DNA from 2 places in the Shewanella sp. HL-SH2 genome. Region 2 is predicted to be linked to the other one. Evidence: riboswitches for the same ligand, from Rfam matches in the RefSeq annotation. Region 2 holds a riboswitch; the other holds the start of a gene.

Region 1 (10,100 bases), 300 kb from region 2:
TTAAATTAACCTGTGCACAGCCAGGTAACATGGCCGATTTTCTTGCGGTGCAGAAATGCAGTTTAGTTGTTTTTGATTTGTCGACTATAGATTTACAACAAACTTACCAATTACAACGAGTGATTGAACGGGAGTTAACTGAAACGAAAACCGTGTTTATCAATTTTCCTAAGCAAGTTGATGCAAGATTTTTAATAAACCCTAAGACTACATTAGGCGTTTTCTATACTGATGCAACATTAACCAATTTAGGTAAAGGGCTTGAAAGTATTTTAAAAGGCCAAAGTGTTATTCCTGCTGATTTACGTGTTGATTCCGACAATGTAGACAATGAAAATGATATTGATAACCTCACCATCAGAGAGCGTGAAGTATTACAGGCATTATTATCTGGTAATACTAACCTTGATATAGCCAATAAATTATTTGTCAGTGAATCAACTATTAAGACCCATTTGTACCGCGCATTTAGAAAAATTGGGGTATCAAGCCGCGGTCAAGCAATTGCATGGGCTCAAACTCATGTTCATGAGGTGATGGTTTAGGGACCACTTGACTAATGACGGACTTAATTAGCTTAGAAGATATCGCATACAATACGATACCTTCTAGGGCTAAGCTTAAGCACTTTTTTTTAATCAGTAGGCGCTAATATTTAAGTACTAAGTTATTTTATCTATTGAGATAACCATAGTTTGACTAAATTTTTATCTTTAATCTTTAGCATCACAGTATCTTTTACAGCAGCTTGAATTATTAAGTCACCTTGCATTAATTCATCGCGTCTAAACCAATGTAGTTTAATCGACTCATTAATAGGGTAGTGTTGCAGTTGTTGCTCAAATTGACCATTTACTTGTAAATTATCAGCGGCTATTAATAAGTCGCCAGCACTTAAACCTGCCTGATGAGCTGGACTATCCTGGGTTACGGTAAGTATTTTTAAGCCTAAACTTTCCGCTTTAACACGGGCACCAAATCCAATTTTAAAGCCCTTAGCTTTGCTGCCGCCAGTATCACTGCTGCCTTCACTGCTTCGCAGGCTCATTTCAACGCCCACTTTAGCGAGTAAATCAGCTAATGGCAGATCATCTGTGTTGTATAAAAAGCTGAAAAGATCATCACAATTACGCTTTAATAATGATTCAACAATGCGTTGATGGCTTTTGTTATCGGTGCCTTTTTCGGTTAAACCATACTCTTGCCATAAAATGCGCATCACATCGTCCAGGCTTTTACTGCCCTGGGTTTCAAGTCTTAAGGTTAAGTCTAACAGTAACGCAAATAGCGCCCCTTTAGTGTAATAACTGACAATAGCATTGGCGGCATTTTCATCTTGTTTATAAAACTTTGTCCACGCATTAAAGCTTGATGAAGCTAAACTTTGTTTAAAGCGGCCTTGGCCACGATAAACCCGAGTCATGGTTTCACTTAATAAGGTTAAATAGCTTTCTTGATCGATACAGCCACTGCGATAAGTGATTAAGTCATCAAAGTAAGAGGTAATACCTTCATAAGCCCATAATTGCTCAGTGTAGCTTTCTTGGGATAAATCAAACGGGGTAAACTTTGCCGGTTTAATGCGTTTTACATTCCAGCTATGGAAGTATTCATGGCTACAAAGGGATAAATAGGTGCGATAGCCTGTTTCGACTTCACCTTGTTCACTTTTAGGTAAATCATTGCGTGAACACATTAAGGCAGTAGAGGCTTTATGCTCTAAACCACCAAAGCCATTATCTAATACCGTGGTCATAAACACATAGCGTTCAAACGGAGCAGGGCTGTCAAAAAAGTGAATTTGGTATTCGCAAATTGCTTTTAAGTCTTGCTTTAAACGGGCCATATTAGCGCGATGCTTTCCACTTAACACAATATCGTGTGGTACGCCTGCTGCGACAAAAGTATCAATAGTTAAGTCGCCCATTTCAACCGGATGATCAATTAAGTCCTGGTAATTTTCAGCGGTAAACTCGCCAAAACCAAATTGTTCACCCGCTGCGCGTGTCATGCTGGTCGCCACTTTCCATTGGGCTAAGTCATTCAATGCTGGTGGCGCTATCGTAACCTGTTGAGGGTGATGCTCTAATCCATTGGCAGCGAGAAAAACTGAACTACCATTAAAAAAGCCATGATTAGTATCAAGGTGAGCTGTACGCACCGATAAGTCCCAGGCATAAATTTGATAACGCAAGGTAATCGTGGTTGATTGATTATCCACTTGCCATGTTTGTTTATCGAGTTGCGTAAAGGCAATCGGCGCATCATTTTCATCAAAAAATTGAATGTCGATGATGTTCTTAGCAAAGTCACGGATCATATAACTGCCCGGTAACCAGGCTGGTAAGCTGAATATTTGATGCGGCTGAGCATTATTCAATGTGGCGGTTACGGCAAATAAATGGGCTTTGGGATCGATGGCATGAATGTGATGATGCATAAAAGGTCCAGTCGCTAGAAACGATAATGAACCCATGCTGCCAAAATTGCCGGGTTTACGCAAACGACTACAATGAAAAAGCATCATTAGCGGTTATATTTATTGAAAAATACTATAAACTTAAGCCTATCCACATTTTGTCATTCAACATGGCTACCGCAAAAAGGACAATTAAATGGCTGAAGAAACCATTTTTAGCAAAATTATTCGTCGTGAAATTCCTGCTGATATTCTTTATCAAGACGATTTGGTTACTGCATTTCGTGATATTTCACCGCAAGCACCGACGCATATTTTGATTATTCCTAACCATCTAATAGCGACTGCAAATGATGTTAAAGCGTCTGATGAGTTAGCTTTGGGTCGGATGATGACTGTCGCGGCCAAGCTTGCCGATGAAGCAGGCATTGCCGAAGATGGTTATCGGTTAATCATGAACTGCAATAAACATGGTGGCCAGGAGGTGTATCATATTCATCTGCATTTATTAGGTGGTAAGCCGCTTGGACCTATGTTGAGCCACGGCTAATGAAAATTAATTCTGATTTTTTCCCGTTAACGGAAGTGGCAACCCGATTTGTTAATCAATTAGCCCAGTGTCGTCGATTAGGCTTGTCGGTTAAAGAAGCCAGCGAACACCATGTACTTATTGAACTACCTTACAGTCAAGATATTATCGGTTATCCAGATACAGGTGTTATTCATGGCGGCGTGATCACCACATTGATTGATACAACCTGCGGTACTGCGGTAGTGTGTGCAATTCTAAAAAAATATCAAACCTTAGAAATATCACCCACATTAGATCTACGTGTCGATTATATGAAACCGGCTGAACCGCACAAAGCTGTGTATGCGTTTGCTGAATGTTATCGATTATCCTCTAGCGTAGCCTTTACCCGTGCAATCGCTTATCAGGACAGCATAGATGAGCCTATTGCCCATGCCGTTGGCACCTTTATGCGTATCAGTCCTGAAATGGTCGGCGAAGAGTTTCGCCAGGCATTAATGGGCAATTTACCGGAGGCCAAACATGACTGAATCTAAAACCTTAGCAAACAAAGCCGATATGCCAGACTCTTCAGCCTCACTGGATGTGAGAGATGTGGTAAAACGTGCGATTGAACTGAATGACTACAGTTATTTGCTGGCTAAAGTGCCGTATTCACAATTTATTGGTATGTCGGTAGAACGATTTGGCGACGAAATGGTGTTTAAATTACCCGCTAAGGATGACAATATAGGTAACCCTATATTGCCCGCTATACACGGTGGGGTAATAGCAGGTTTTATGGAAATGTCGGCAATTGTGCAATTAATGGTGTTTATGCAAGCCAAGAAGGTGCCTAAAATTGTCGATTTCTCCATTGACTATTTACGCGCAGGTTTACATCAAGATACCTTTGCAGAATGTAAAATTACTCGCCAGGGACGTAGAGTGGCGAATGTGAGTATTAATTGTTGGCAAACCAATAGAAAGCAGTTAATTGCCACTGCTAGAGCACATTTTTTGATTGAATAAATGAAGAGGCTTTGCAATGAATATCAAAAAGTTAACGGGTTACTTCGTATTATCTGTAAGTTTATTATTGTCAGCCTGCGCTAATCATACAGCGGGTATTTCAGTTAATTCACAAGGCGAAGTACGAGTCGATAACAGTACTTTTGGCCGACAAGTGTCAGTGACTAATGTGAATGAGCGCCAGAGCGCAGATTTAATTCAAGCAGCGGCACAAATCAATAGTTTAGTGGCAACAGATTTACGCCTACAGTATAAATTCACCTGGTTTGATGCCAGTGGTTTTACCATTGAAGATGAAGCCACTAGCTGGAAATCATTTAAGCTACACGGCAAACAACAAATGCAAGTTAATGCGGTTGCCCCTAATGCCACAGCCACTCGGTTTGAAGTGTATATTCGCCAGGCATTTTCAAATTAACCGATAACTTATCTAAACAGGTGTTTAGCTTTTAAGATGAGTAAAAAACCACGTTTTTTAAGCCAGCATTTACTGGCTTTATTTTTAGTCAGAAAAAAGTATTAGTTTTGCCTGCTAGCGAGCTAAATTTAAGATATAATCCCCTCCGCCAAGGGGTGTTTTACTGGTTAAATTTTATATTTAATTGGAAAACTGAGATATCAAATGATGAACCCTTAGAACCTGATCCGGCTAATACCGGCGTAGGAATGGGCCACTTCGATCTCATGGATGTGCACTTCTTTATCGCTACTTGCCGGATCTCAAACTTAATATTTGAGGTCCTATGCTTCCTGTAAAAAATATCTTCCCAGCAAAATCATCACTCGCATTAGCTGTTCTTACGGCACTTTATGCAACCAATGGTCTTGCCGCAACTGAATCTATTGAGCGTATCGCACCTGAATCTGAAAAGATGGAAGTGATTGTCGTAAATGCAGATTTCAGCAATATCAGTCTTGATAAAATGCCTTCAAGTGTCACGGTTATCGATGCCCAGCAATTAGAAGATGAAGGCGCGCAGCATTTTGAAGATGTATTAAACTCTATTGCTAACTTTAACTGGTCGGGTGGTAGCTCACGCCCAAAATACTTCCAAATACGCGGAATTGGCGAACAAGAGCAATATCAAGGCGCGCCTAACTCATCGGTTGGTTTTATTGTTGATGATATCGATTTGTCAGGTCTTGGCATGGTGTCAAGCATGTACGATATGCAACAGGTTGAAGTATTACGTGGTCCACAAGGCACACAATACGGCGCCAATGCATTAGCGGGTTTGATCTATCTTAAAAGTAATGACCCAACAGACACTTTTGAAAATGGCGCCAAAGTCAGTTTAGGTGATGATAATCTGCAAACTTTTTCAGGTTTTAGCTCTGGTCCTATCACGGATTCAGGAAAGCTACTTTATCGAGTCTCGCTTGAAAAGCATGATCAGAATGGTTATAGAAACAACAGCTATTTAGGCCGTGATGATACTAATCAACGTGATGAATTGACCACCCGAGCAAAATTACGTTGGTATGCCACCGATGATGTACAGGCAGACTTAACCTTGTTACACGCCAACTATAACAACGGTTATGATGCATGGACATTGGATAATAATGGTTTTGATACCCTAACTGATCAACCGGGTATTGATAATCAAAAAACCACTGGCGCAGGGCTAAAACTGTCGTTCACAGGCGCTAAATATTTTGAATTAACGTCATTAACCTCATTTGCACAAACTGATCATCAACATGGATACGACGGTGACTGGGCTAATCCTGCTTATTGGAGCAGTAAAACCTGTAATGAATATGATGATAACTGGAATGTCACCGGCTCAGCACCTTGTGTTTACGATTATACCTGGAACAAAAAGGGCGATCGTAACACTGTATCGCAGGAGTTTCGCTTCACATCAAACCAGGCAAGTCGTATTTTTAATGACTCAACTGACTGGTTAGTTGGCGTGTATGCCATGAACCTTCAAGAAGACAATGATTTATATTCTGAATATAACACCTGGCCAGATGAAGTACTGCAATCAAGCTATGATGCATCTAATTTCGCGGTGTTTGCGCAACTTGACAGTCATTTAGGTGACGATTACTTACTGTCTAGCGGATTGCGCCTTGAGCGTCGCAACAGTGAGTACTCTGATACTAATAATGACAATTTCAAGCCTTCTGAAGACATGTGGGGCGGCCATATAGCCTTGTCTAAATCGCTTAATGCTGCACACAATGCTTATGCGAAAGTCGCGCGTGGCTACAAGGCGGGTGGTTTTAACATGACTTTACCGGCAGAGTTGGCTGATAAAAAACAATTCGATACTGAAATTTTATATAACTACGAGTTGGGTCTTAAGTCTGTGTGGTTAGCGGGGGCAATTGATACTAACTTTGCGCTTTTCTTTATGGACAGAGAAGATCAACAAGTTGCAGCATCATTACAAGATCCTGAAAATCCACAACGCTTTGTGTTATTCACTGAAAATGCAGGCAGCTCAAGTAACTACGGCGCCGAACTTGACTTGAATTGGTACGCGACTGAAAATCTGCAAATGTACGGTAGTGTTGGCTGGTTAGAAACAGAATATGGCGATTATAGCTACCAGGATAAAAATGGGACTATTGTTGATTTATCTGGACGCGAATTAGCTCACTCTCCCAACTTTACTTACAGTGCTGGTGTGACTTATCTTGCTGACTCCGGTTGGTTTGCCAATATTAATACTAGTGGTAAAAGTGACTTCTATTATTCAGACAGCAATGACTCTCAATCTGACGCTTATAACATAGTCAATACTCGCCTAGGTTATGAAACACCAACCTGGTCGGCCTATTTGTGGGGTCGTAATGTGTTTGATGAAAACTATGGCGTACGTGGATTCTACTTTGGTAACGAACCCGATACAGATTGGGCTGATAAGCAATACATTCGTTACGGTGACCCACGTCAAATTGGCGTAACTTTCGACTATAAATTTATGTAATTTTTCGTGAAGCTCATTTGCATCATATGTTGATATTGGACGTTGTTAAATGAGCTTAACCATTGCGACGGTTTGGTATTTCCTGGCGCCGCAAAATACTATTTGAGGGGCAATAATGAAATTAACTGCAGAAATTAGCATGTATCCATTTAATGAAAATTACCTAGACCCTATTAAGTGGTTTATAGGCCGTGTTGACAGCTATAGCAATATTGAGCGAGTAACTAATGCTATGGCAACACAGATATGTGGAGAGTATGGGGATGTTATGTCGATGCTTGCGATTGAAATGCAAGCGGCACATGTTAAGTGGGGCAAGGCGGTATTTGTATGTAAGTTTATTGGTGGTGAACTTAATTTAGCCCACAGTGAGTAATGTTTATGTTTGAATTTAGCCAAACAATAAGCCAGGCCTTCAATGAAATGAGTGTGATGACCGCCTGGGAGGCCGTTGCAGTCATTTTAGCCGTGGTGTACCTAGCATTAGCCATGCGCACCAATATTTGGTGCTGGGCAGCGGCGTTTATCAGCACGGCAATTTATACGGTACTTTTCTGGAAAGTGTCTTTGTTAATGGAGTCAGTGCTTAATATTTATTATATGGCGATGGCTGTTTACGGTTATTGGATGTGGATGCAGCAGCCGAGTAATAGCCCGGAGCATGCTATTAATGACAGTGGCTCGGCCATTGTTAGTTGGTCGCTTAATACGCATTTCATGTTGATTACTGTGACATCAATAATATCAATTATAGTGGGTTACCTTATGGCAACCTACACCCAAGCATCATTTCCTTATCTAGATTCTGCCACTACCTGCTTTGCCGTAATGACCACTTTTTTAGTGGCTCAAAAGGTGCTTGAAAATTGGTTTTATTGGATTGTTATCAATACGCTATCAATTTATTTGTACTTTAGTAAAGGCTTGATGCTGACAACTGCACTGTTTGTACTTTATGTCTTTATGGCTGTGGTGGGATACTTTATGTGGCGCAAAACATGGCTTGCAGAAACAGATTCAAATTCAGAGCCACTCTCTCAAAATGGTTGAATTAGAAACATTGGTTGCTCAATCAGCGTTAAACTTACTTCCTAATGACGTGGTCAGCTTGCTGCTCAAGCTTGTACCTTCGAACCAACTGGAAAAACTGGCTAAGTATTGCATCAGCGTTGAACACTTGTCAGCGGGATTGAGTAACCAAAATTATCTGCTTAACTCTAAATTTGAGCAGATACAAAAATCACAAGTATTAAGAGTGAATCAAGTTGATGCTGTGTGGTGCTCTCGTCAAGATGAAGTCGCTAGCTGGCGACAAGCACAGCAGATAGCAATCGCCCCTAAATTACACTTTTACAGTGATAATTATGAAATTTATCTCAGTGACTTTATTGTTGAAACCACACCTTGGCATAAGGCTTATCACGAGTATGGTGTAAATACTCCTCGCCAGGATGAGATACTCATAGGTACATCAAACTCACAACCTGTAGAACAACTTCTTGAAGTATTAAAAAACCTATCAACTTTGCCTTTACCTGAAAAAAAGGTGAGCTTACTGCAACAATGGCACGAGTATCGGCAGCAGCTTATAGCCTCTTATCCGCAGGAAACCGCCGAATGGCAACACTATTTTAACCAACTCGACGACCAAAGCGACATGATTAAGCAGTGGTTTAATGCATTAGAGGAATGTTTAATTGCACCGACTTTTTGCCACAGGGATTTAACCCCCTTTAACCTGCTATTGGACATTCACGGCTATCAAAACAGAGGCTTAGCAAGATTAATGTGTATTGATTTTGAATATGCAGCCACCAGTCATCCTCTTTTTGATTTAGCGTCAATATTGGCAACCCACAGTTTATCAACGCAACAAACGGATACTTTGTTGCAAGCCTACTTTCAATGGCAAGCAGAAACTGCATCTCCTTCACTAAACACTAATGCCCCTAAATGCGTAGCATATGCGATAAATTGTTATTGGCTATTTTGTGTTATGTGGGCTTTATTGATGGCAAGAAATACCCGTCAAAACTTCTTTCCCTTGTATCATCGATACTTTTCATTAATTGATTTCAGCTATCCTTAAACGAAAATTTAGACAGTAAGTTAATCAATACTTATGATGCGAATTGCCTGATAGTGCTGAATTTGGGTTTAAATACCTCTGTGTTGAAATATTTTTGCCTTATACAGGGTCTTATTTAGCTATACCCATTTATATAATATTTCAGACATAGTTTAAGTATTAACAATGTTGTTGTTTAATAAAGGAAGTTGGATGCAAACGTTATTTTCTCTATACCAAAAGATACTTCAAAAACTGTCTCATTTTGATGGTCTGGCTCCACTAGCATTAAGAATTTATCTTGCACCAGTGTTGATGCAAGCTGGATACAATAAATTGGCCCATTTTGAAGATACCGCGAGCTGGTTTGGTAATCCTGATTGGGGCCTTGGTCTGCCTATGCCTGAAGTGATGACTGCTTTGGCAGCTGGAACTGAACTTTTTGGTGGCTTTTTGTTGCTTATGGGATTAGCCACAAGACTTATTTCATTACCTTTGATAGTGACAATGGCTGTGGCAGCTTTTGCGGTTCATTGGCAAAATGGCTGGTTAGCTATTGCTGATACTAACTCATGGCTAGCTAATGACAGTGTGCTAGCCGCGGGTGAAAAAACTCGCCGCCGCTAAAGCTATTTTACAGCAACATGGTAATTATGAATGGTTAACCAGTTCAGGTAACTTTGTTATTTTGAATAACGGCATTGAGTTTGCGATTACCTATTTACTGATGCTTTTGGTATTACTGTTCATGGGCGGAGGGCGTTACGTCAGCATCGACTATTATATTCAGCGCTTTCTGGCTAAAACTGCGTAAGCAGTATTCATGGCATACGTATTTATCACATTAGGCGAGTTTAATTCCAATTAAAGTCAATTAAACCCAATTAAACCCAATGCAAATATCCCACCAAACAGGTGGGATATTTGTTATTATCAGCCTAAATAAAGCCATCGCTAGGATAAAAACGTTGAAAGCATCAGAACTATTATTAACTCGTCAGTCTAGCCCAAGATTGACCACTCCAGCGCCAACGACAGAACAGCTGGACTTCATTCTTAATGCAGCCGCTCGTGTACCTGATCATGGTGGGTTAACGCCATGGGAGTTTATTATTGCCCAAGATG
Region 2 (10,100 bases):
GTGATGGTAGCCTAATACATAGCCTAAACCGTAAGACACCGCATGACATGCACCCACCTGGCTATAAGCAATGCTCATTCCGCCCATGTAAGAGGCCATCATTAGCTTGTCATCTTTTTCTGGATGATCGTCTAGGTAAACTTGGCGGCATAAATCCATCGATTTTTCAGCGAAGGCCTTCGCAAATTCGTTCAGGTAAGTCCCTTGTAAAGACTCAACACAGTGAATGAAGCAATCCATACCAGTGTAGAACCATTGATCTGTTGGAACACCTGCAATTAACTCAGAATCCATAATGATTTGATCAAACACAGTGTAGTCAGAATTTAAGCCTAACTTACGCACTGGGCCACACAGTACCGCAGTACGTGATGCTTCAGCGCCGGTACCGGATACTGTAGGAATACCAATGTGGTGAATGGCAGGGTTTTTAATTAGATCCCAACCTTGGTATTCAGATGAGCTACCTGGGTTAGTCAGCATAAGCGATACCGCTTTGGCTAAATCCATAGTAGATCCGCCGCCTAAACCAACAACACTGACTGGTTGCTTAGTGTTAAACGCTTTAACTTGAGCGGTTAACTCATCAACTTGAACTGTTGTTGGCTCATCATCTACGTTAACGTAGATGACTAAGTCTTGGCTTTTGTTGGGAACTCGCCCTGCTAATGGTTTTTCTTGGTGTACGTCGTCAACCAGAAATACCACAAAATCATCTGCTTCTTTGCGCTCTTGCTCTAATACCACGTCCAATTGCACGAACGAACCACGACCAAAAATCATTTTTGGTACACATTTAAAATTTTTAAAACTCATTACAACACTCTCCAATTGAGATATTTACTGTAAAAAGTACTATCACCTCAAATGAGGTGATAGAAGATAAGTTATTTAAGCAAAAGCACGTTTGATGTTTTCAATACGCTCTGCAATTTGCTCATCTGTCCAAGACAGTTTAATTAACATCGAAATCGTACGGCTCATAATGGCATCTGATTTTGGTGTTTTAATTTGTGTATAGTCAGGGCGGTCAGCAATTAACATAATTGGTAACGCAGCAGGGGCTTTAAGTTCCTGAATATGTTTCCAATTTTTAAGGTAATGCCAGTTGTTGATATACCAGTAAAAACAACCATCGACCTTGTTAGCTGCAAGTTTTTTGTTTATCTCAATAGTGCGCTCTTCTGTAGGTAAAAAGAAGGTTAAGAAACCTGCTGAGTCACCTTCTGGATCAGGAATTTCACGGAAAGTCACTTCTGGAATTTGTGCCATTGCATCTTTAATGGTTTTTTTGTTTTTACGTTGAATCGCAATAATTTTATCTAACTTACGTAATTGAGCTAAACCCATCGCGGCATTCATTTCAGATATACGGAAGTTTAATCCCATAATTGGGTGGCTTTCAGCGCCACGGTCACTGCCGACATGATCATGTCCATGGTCAGAGAACATATGGCTGTGGTTGTAGATTTCTGAATTGTTGGTGACAATAGCACCACCTTCACCACAAGTGATGGTTTTAACAGAATCAAAAGAGTAACAACCGACATCACCGATAGTGCCTAGTGCTTGGCCTTTGTAGCTACCACCTATGGCCTGGCATGCATCTTCTAGTATCACTAGGTTATGCTTTTTACAAACCGCTTTAATTTCGTCCATTTTAGCCATAGAACCACACATGTGGACTAAGTTAATGGCTTTAGTGCGAGGAGTGATTACCGCTTCAATGCCTTCTGGCGATAAACATAAGGTTTCATCAATTTCAGCAAAAATGGGGATGGCACCAGCCATAAATACTGCTTCTACAGAAGCCACAAAAGTAAACGGCGGTACAATAACTTCATCACCTGCGCCAACACCCGCTGCAGCCATAGCCGTTTGAAGTGCAGCAGTACCACTTGATACAAGATGAGCGTGTTTAACGTTCATCTTCTCACAGAGTAATTGCTCCATGTCGCGAGTTTTCCAGCGATCATTACGCATATGGTCAAAGTTGTAACGGAAGGTAAAACCGTTCTCCATTACGTCAGCGACTTCCTGCTTTTCTTCTGGACCGAATAATTCAAAACCTGGCATGGAAATTATCTCCTAAAATTCTACGCATCTTTGCGTTTACATAAACCCGCTAATTATAACTAGGTTAGTGGGGAGACTGCGACAGTTATTGAAAAATAATTCATTTTTCTTTATTGCTCAACTTGGGAGGTTAAAGATCACCTTGAAAACATATGCAGATATTACATCTTGTTATTGAGGTTTAATTCTGGCTATACTAATCGAATCTTGTCGGAGTGCCATTAAGGCTGAGACCGTTAATTCGGGATCCGTTGAACCTGATCAGGCTAAAACCTGCGTAGGTAACAAGCATAATAATCCTTGGTGATTATTCATGCGTAAAACTTAAGTGGTTTTACCATATCCACTTAGTTTTACCCGTGTTTACCTCTTTTGATTATTGACAGCAATTGCGTCTAACCATTGTTTGAATTGCGTTAACGACATTGCTCGCTCTCAACACACTTTCCTCCAGACAAGCAACTTTCTCTCATTTTATTCGAGGTTGCTCATGTCAAATCGTCGCGAAACCCGTGCTAGCGCACAAGCTTTTATTGATAACTTAAAACCATTACAACATCCCAATTCTGAGAAAATTTATCTGCAAGGTAGCCGTGCTGATTTACACGTAGCCATGCGCCAAATTCATCAAACCGATACCATTTTGGGCGGTGATGACACCAATCCCCTTACAGAGCAAAATCCTCCGTTAAAGGTTTACGATTGTGCTGGTGCGTATTCTGATCCCAATGCTGAAATCAATGTGCGCTTGGGTTTAGCCAAGCTTCGTCAAACTTGGATTGAAGAACGTGATGATACCGAAGCACTTGATGGTGCTAGCTCTCATTTTACCCAACAACGTTTAGCTGACGATGGTTTGGACCATTTACGCTTTGATGCGCTAGTGCCACCGCGCCGCGCTAAAGTGGGTAAGCGAGTGACGCAAATGCATTACGCTCGCCAGGGGATTATTACTCCTGAAATGGAATACATTGCTATACGTGAAAACATGGCAAGGCAAGAGGTTAGCGATCCTGTGCTAACAAAAAAAGCTAAGGGTGAAGCTTTTGGTGCTGTGATTGGTGAGTTAATTACCCCTGAATTTGTCCGCAGTGAAGTGGCGAGAGGACGCGCTATTATTCCGCTTAATATTAATCATCCAGAGTCAGAGCCTATGATTATTGGGCGTAACTTTTTGGTTAAAGTGAACGCCAATATTGGTAACTCAGCGGTGACATCGTCCATCGAAGAAGAAGTTGAGAAGTTGGTGTGGTCGACACGTTGGGGCGCTGACACGGTAATGGATTTATCGACTGGCAGATATATTCACGAAACCCGCGAATGGATAATTCGTAATTCACCTGTTCCTATTGGCACAGTCCCCATTTATCAAGCGCTAGAGAAAGTAAACGGCGTGGCAGAAGATCTTACTTGGGAAGTATTTAGAGATACCTTGATTGAACAAGCCGAGCAGGGCGTAGATTACTTTACCATTCATGCTGGCGTGTTATTACGCTATGTGCCTATGACAGCCAAACGCTTAACCGGCATGGTGTCTCGTGGTGGCTCTATTATGGCCAAGTGGTGTTTAAGTCATCATAAAGAAAGCTTTTTGTATGAACGCTTTCGAGATATTTGTGAGATTTGTGCCGCCTATGACGTGTCCTTGTCACTCGGTGATGGTATGCGTCCAGGCTCGATTGCCGATGCCAATGATGAGGCGCAATTTGCCGAATTAGAAACCTTAGGCGAGCTGGTTAAAATTGCCTGGGAATATGATGTACAAACCATTATTGAAGGCCCTGGCCATGTGCCAATGCAGTTGATTAAAATCAATATGGAAAAACAACTAGCACTTTGTGATGAGGCGCCATTTTATACCTTAGGACCACAAACGACTGATATTGCACCGGGTTATGATCATTTTACCTCTGGCATAGGTGCGGCAATGATGGCCTGGTATGGCGTCGCTATGCTGTGTTATGTCACACCCAAGGAACATTTAGGTCTGCCGAACAAAGAAGATGTCAAACAAGGGCTAATTGCTTACAAGATAGCAGCGCATGCCGCTGATGTCGCCAAAGGACATCCGGGGGCACAGGTACGTGATAACGCATTATCAAAAGCCCGTTTTGAATTTAGATGGGAAGATCAATATAACCTAGGGCTTGATCCTGACACAGCCAGAGCCTATCACGATGAGTCATTGCCGCAAGAGTCGGCCAAAGTCGCCCATTTTTGCTCCATGTGTGGCCCTAAATTTTGCTCGATGAAAATCACTCAAGATGTGCGTGAATATGCCGCCAACCTTGAAAAACAAGCGCTGCAAAATGTTGAAGTGATTTCGCCAGCTGATTATCAATCCTATCAAGCACAAGGTGATCTGCTACCTACTCAGTCAAAAGACACAATAGCTGCAAAAATGGCACAAAAGTCAGCGGAATTTAAAGCGACAGGCTCAAATCTGTATCATCAAAAATCGGTGGCAGAGGTTGCTGAGTAATGGCGCCAGTAATTCAATCTGTCCAATCAGCTGTTAAAAAGTCAGCAGGGCTTAAGCCGATAGTGTGGACTATTGCAGGATCAGACAGTGGTGGCGGAGCCGGTATTCAAGCCGACTTAGCCACTATTGCTGACTTGCAATGCCATGGTTGCAGTGTCATCACCACGCTTACAGCCCAAAACTCGGTAAAGGTAAGTTTAGTTGAGGCTGTGTCAGAAAAAATGTTACTGGCACAGCTCAATACGTTAGTCACCGACATGCCGCCTAAAGCAATTAAAATTGGTTTGCTTGCTAATCAATATCAGCTTAATCAGCTGGCTAATTGGTTGCGAAATTTTAGCACTAGTACGAATAACGAGCTCGATGGTAGGGCAAGCATAGCAGTGATCCTCGACCCTGTTATGGTGGCCAGCAGCGGTGATAAGCTTAATCAGCACAGGCTAGATTTTAGTCCATTTAAAGGAGTGATTAATATGATCACCCCAAATCAGATGGAGTTAATCAGCCTTGTTGAAGCGATAAATGCTAGCGCGACTGAAACTAATGCAATACACACTAATGCGACAGAGACTAAAGTATCAAAAGCTAACGTGGCAGATGATAGTGGCAGTCAGCATAAGTTAACTGATACACAAAATATGACGCTTGATTGCATGGTTAATATGGCCAAGCGGGTGAGTGATTATTTTGAGTGTGCTGTTGTCGCCAAAGGTGGCGATGCGCCATGGCAAGCTGACAAAGCCCATGATGTTTATATTTGTCATCATGTTGAAGGTGGCAGCGCCGAGCATAACAACAGCGTGTTTATATTAAGCTCAGATCGCGTTGATACCGTAAACAACCATGGCAGTGGCTGCACCTTGTCATCTGCAATGGCCAGTTTTATCGCACAGGATTTTGTGCTGCACGATGCCATAGTATTGGCTAAAGCCTATGTCACTAACGGTCTTAAACACGGTATTAAGCTTGGTCAAGGGCCTGGATGTTTAGCCAGAACCGGTTGGCCAACATTGCTTGAGTTAATGCCACATATTGTACAGTTAGTAGCAGATGTTAAAGCTACCGATACCGCGCCAAAGGAGGTTACCTTTGCTGTAAAACCGTCCCTTGTTATTGAACAACAAGTTAATAACTCGCTATTAAGAACAGCTACTATTAATTTCACAAAACTGTCGACACCATTAGGTATTTATCCTGTGGTGTCATCGGTAGATATGTTAGAGAAGCTATTGAAAGTGGGCTGTAAAACAGTGCAACTGCGTATTAAGCAAGATGTGAATGATATGCAAGTAGCGTCCTATGACAAGGTGCACAGTTTTGTTGATGAACAGCACAAAGCGATGTGGTTAGCGAAATACGGTTCAGGGCAGTTAATTTCAGAGCCGAAGGCGTCAGAGCCGCCTATTGCCGCTAAATACCTGTTAGATCAACACCAGTCAGAACAACAGGAGTTAGAACAACAAATACAACGTGCTATTCAGCTAGGTCGAGACTTTAATGCCCAATTGTTTATTAATGATCACTGGCAACTTGCACTTAAGCACGGTGCATTTGGGGTACATTTAGGTCAAGAAGATGCCTTAGTTGCAGATTTATCGGCCCTTGCAGCAAATAATATCGCGCTTGGGTTATCTAGCCATAGTTACTTTGAAATACTACTCGCGACTCAGTTAAAACCATCCTATATCGCCCTAGGGCATATATTCGCGACCACGACTAAACAGATGCCATCCAAGCCACAGGGGTTAACAAAACTAGCCTGTTATGTGTCGTTACTAAATGGTCATTATCCCACTGTTGCTATTGGGGGAATTGATGGTGATTGCTTAAAAGAGGTTGCCGAAACTGGTGTAGAGGATGTTGCAGTGGTGCGGGCAATAACTCAGGCCAAAGATGCGGTTGTTGCCTATAAAAACTTGAGTGAGCAATGGCAACAGTTAACCGAGTCGTCATTTCAAACAGAACCAACACAGCAAACGGAATCTAGTTCTCAATTTCAATCTAAATCTAAATCTAAATCGACTTCGCCAACTCAGCCTAATGAGCACGCCCAATACCAAGATAGTGATATTACCGCTAGCCAAACGCATTTGGAGGGCATATGAAAACTAGCTTAAATGATCATGAATACATTCAGTACTCCAAACAAATGCTACTAACTGATGTGTCAGAAAAAGGCCAGTTAGCTTTGATGAATGCCACCGCTATTATCGTCGGCGTTGGAGGTTTAGGGCAGCTGGTGGCGCAATACTTAGCCGCATCTGGGGTGAGTATAATTCATCTAATTGACGGTGATGATGTCGAGTTGTCTAACCTGCCTCGGCAAATATTTTTTGATGCTAATGATATAGGGAATAATAAAGCCAGTATTGCTATGAAAAAATTACATCAAAGGAATGTGGTTTGTGATTTAAGCGCCCATCAGGTGTTTATTAATCCTGGTAACTATCAGGAATTATTTGACAGCCTTGTCCCCAAATGTTCATTAGTTAGCGGCCTTTCATCAGCCGTATTGTTTGATTGCAGCGACAATTTTACTACCCGGCAATTAGTTAATCGGATCGCGATTGAATATAAAATGCCGCTGATCAGTGCATCAATTTCTGCTGATCAAGGCCAATGGTTCGCCTATTTACCTCTGTCAAATTCATCTGAGATGCAAGCATTAAGCATTAACTCTCACGGTTGTTATCACTGTGTTTATCCGTCCGACAGTATATTAAGCCAAAATTGTAGCCAAGCAGGGGTGTTAGGCCCAGCAGTTGGGGTTATGGCATCGATGCAGGCGTTAGCGGGTATGAACCAGATGATCGGTCGACCAATAGAGTACGGGGTCTTACATCGTTTTGATGCTAAAAGGCTGTCTTGGTCAAAAGCCAAAATGAATATTGATAAGCATTGCCATGTTTGCCAGTAACGTATCTGTCAGTGATGGCAAAAGTTGATGACCTAAATGATGAGCAAGGTTGTTGAACACTAACAGTAACAAACACAATAGTTAAGGTGCCGTGATGATTGAAATCAACATCAATGGAGAACTACAGTATCTTCAGCCCAATACCTCATTAGCCCAAGTGCTAGTGCTAAAACAGATAGAGCCTAGAAGTGTCGCGCTGGTGGTTAATCAGCAAATCATTCCACGCAGCGAGTGGCATCAATATCAATGCCAAGCTAATGATCAAATTGAATTTTTTTCCGCCGTAGCGGGAGGGTAATATGTTAACGATAGCCGATCATCAATTTGAATCCCGCCTATTCACTGGTACAGGTAAGTTTGCTAATTCGGCCACTATGTTGGCCTCTATAGAAGCGTCAAAGTCACAGTTAGTGACGCTAGCGATGAAGCGAATTGATTTTAAAAATGGCTTAGATGATTTACTGAGTCCGTTACAGCAATTAGGGGTAAAACTACTGCCTAATACTGCAGGGGCCAGAAATGCTAAAGAAGCGATTTTTGCCGCCGAACTAGCCTTTGAAATGTTAGGCACTAAATGGATTAAGCTAGAAATTCATCCTGATCCAAAATACTTAATGCCCGATCCAATAGAGACATTAATCGCTGCCCAAACGCTATGTGAGAGAGGCTTTATTGTATTGCCCTATATCCATGCTGATCCTGTGTTATGTCGTCGTTTAGAAGAAGTTGGCTGCGCTGCAGTTATGCCACTGGGAAGCCCTATTGGCAGTAATCAAGGCTTAGCCACCGAAGCTTTTTTAAAAATAATTATTGAGCAATCAAGCGTGCCAGTGATTGTTGATGCCGGTATCGGTGCACCTTCACAGGCATGCCGTGCAATGGAGATGGGAGCTGATGCTGTGTTAGTCAATACTGCCATTGCCAGTAGCGCTAATCCTGTTTTAATGGCCGATTGTTTTAAAAAAGCAGTCCAAAGTGGTCGGCAAGCTTATCAAGCAGGCCTGGGTGTAGTTAGTGCTAATGCCCATAATACCAGTCCGTTAACGGGTTTTTTAACCTCGAGTATGGTGGGCTAATGCGCTACTCTGAAATATTTAGCCAGCTCAATATTGATGATTTATCAATGAAGTTATACGCCACTACAGAAGCAGATGTTGAGCGAGCATTACAGTGTCCAAGTGGCAATCTAAACAGTTTGATGGCGCTGTTATCGCCTGCTGCACAGCCGTATATTGAGCAGATGGCACAGGAGTCGGCTCGTTTAACTCGACAGCGTTTTGGGGCTAACTTAGGGTTGTACTTACCCTTATATTTGTCAAATTTGTGCGCCAATGAATGTGATTACTGTGGTTTTACCATGAGTAATAAAATCAAACGTAAAACCTTAAATGATGATGAAATTTTAGCTGAAGTGGCCATCATTAAATCCCGTGGATTTGACTCTGTTTTGTTAGTTGCAGGTGAACACGAAACCAAAGTTGGTATTGAATATTTTGCTCATGTTTTACCACAAATAAAGCAACATTTTAGTTATGTGGCAATGGAAGTACAGCCGCTTGAAACAGATGAATATCGTCGTCTAGTTTCCCAAGGGTTAGATGCTGTAATGGTTTATCAAGAAACCTATCGGGCGCGCACTTATGCAAAACATCATACCCGAGGTAAAAAACAAGATTTCAATTATCGTCTCGATACTCCTGACAGGGTCGCTGAATCTGGGGTGGATAAAATCGGATTAGGGGTGCTGTTAGGGTTAGATGACTGGCGTATAGATGCGTTATTAATGGGGTATCATCTTGATTATCTTGAGCGACAATATTGGCGAACCCGCTACAGTATTTCACTGCCAAGATTACGGCCATGCACCGGCGGAATTGAGCCTAAAGTAGTGTTAACCGATATGGGCTTAGTGCAAATGATTTGTGCATTTAGACTGTTTAATCATCAGCTTGATATTAGTTTGTCTACCCGTGAAACCCCCGAGTTTAGGGATAACCTACTGCCACTTGGGATTACCAATATCAGCGCGGGCAGTTCAACCCAACCAGGCGGTTATCAGCAGCCTGATAGTCAGTTGGATCAGTTTGAAATAAGCGACCAGCGCAATGTCGGACAGGTAATAGCAGCCATGCAACAAAAAGGTTTTAATCCTGTGTTTAAAGATTGGGAAAATAGCTGGATAAAATGATAATAGAAACGGTTAAATACTGTACATTTTAGCCAGTATGAGCGATACTGAGATAAGTTTTATTGGTTATCAGAGGACGTATTATGCAAATTCAATCCGCGTATTCATCGGGCGTTCAAGGTTTACAAAATTCACAACAAGGTCTGGCGCAGGCAACTACCGCAGTTGCAGCACCCGATCCTAAGCCGACAGCACCTGCGGCTCAACAGGATACGGTAACATTAAGTAGCCAAGCTGTTGAACAGTCAGATAAAACCAGTGCATTAGTCTCTGCCGTTGAATCAAGGCAGCAGGGCGAGGCCTCAGTTAAAGTGATAGAAGCCGCCACCGAAACGGTTGGCAGCATCATCAATATTGAGGCCTAATGAGTTAAGTGAGCGGTGAGCGTTTAATGAATCTTTAGCGCCACAGCACCACTTATCTCACTTGTGATGAAA

Evidence for each region. A riboswitch is a leader RNA that binds a small molecule or an ion and turns the genes downstream of it on or off. The one in region 2 is predicted to bind thiamine pyrophosphate.
Region 1: another riboswitch for thiamine pyrophosphate. It lies ahead of ACRWP9_RS14355 (TonB-dependent receptor); the one in region 2 lies ahead of thiC (phosphomethylpyrimidine synthase ThiC).

The regions. Positions count from the first base shown of each region.
Region 1 covers NZ_CP195035.1:3,288,490-3,298,589, reverse strand. The annotation lists gene ACRWP9_RS14385 (LuxR C-terminal-related transcriptional regulator) at 1-545, shown strand, start outside; gene ACRWP9_RS14380 (M61 family metallopeptidase) at 677-2,440, opposite strand; gene hinT (purine nucleoside phosphoramidase) at 2,616-2,969, shown strand; gene ACRWP9_RS14370 (PaaI family thioesterase) at 2,969-3,481, shown strand; gene ACRWP9_RS14365 (PaaI family thioesterase) at 3,474-3,962, shown strand; gene ACRWP9_RS14360 (YcfL family protein) at 3,985-4,380, shown strand; TPP riboswitch at 4,522-4,646, shown strand; gene ACRWP9_RS14355 (TonB-dependent receptor) at 4,706-6,907, shown strand; gene ACRWP9_RS14350 (hypothetical protein) at 7,023-7,283, shown strand; gene pnuC (nicotinamide riboside transporter PnuC) at 7,289-7,957, shown strand; gene ACRWP9_RS14340 (phosphotransferase) at 7,950-8,996, shown strand; partial or broken gene ACRWP9_RS14335 (HvfX family Cu-binding RiPP maturation protein) at 9,189-9,789, shown strand; gene ACRWP9_RS14330 (NAD(P)H nitroreductase) at 9,944-10,100, shown strand, end outside.
Region 2 covers NZ_CP195035.1:2,985,925-2,996,024, reverse strand. The annotation lists gene kdnB (3-deoxy-alpha-D-manno-octulosonate 8-oxidase KdnB) at 1-816, opposite strand, end outside; gene kdnA (8-amino-3,8-dideoxy-alpha-D-manno-octulosonate transaminase KdnA) at 892-2,076, opposite strand; TPP riboswitch at 2,278-2,377, shown strand; gene thiC (phosphomethylpyrimidine synthase ThiC) at 2,567-4,558, shown strand; gene ACRWP9_RS13030 (bifunctional hydroxymethylpyrimidine kinase/phosphomethylpyrimidine kinase) at 4,558-6,663, shown strand; gene ACRWP9_RS13025 (HesA/MoeB/ThiF family protein) at 6,660-7,475, shown strand; gene thiS (sulfur carrier protein ThiS) at 7,570-7,773, shown strand; gene ACRWP9_RS13015 (thiazole synthase) at 7,775-8,551, shown strand; gene thiH (2-iminoacetate synthase ThiH) at 8,551-9,663, shown strand; gene ACRWP9_RS13005 (chemotaxis protein) at 9,747-10,028, shown strand.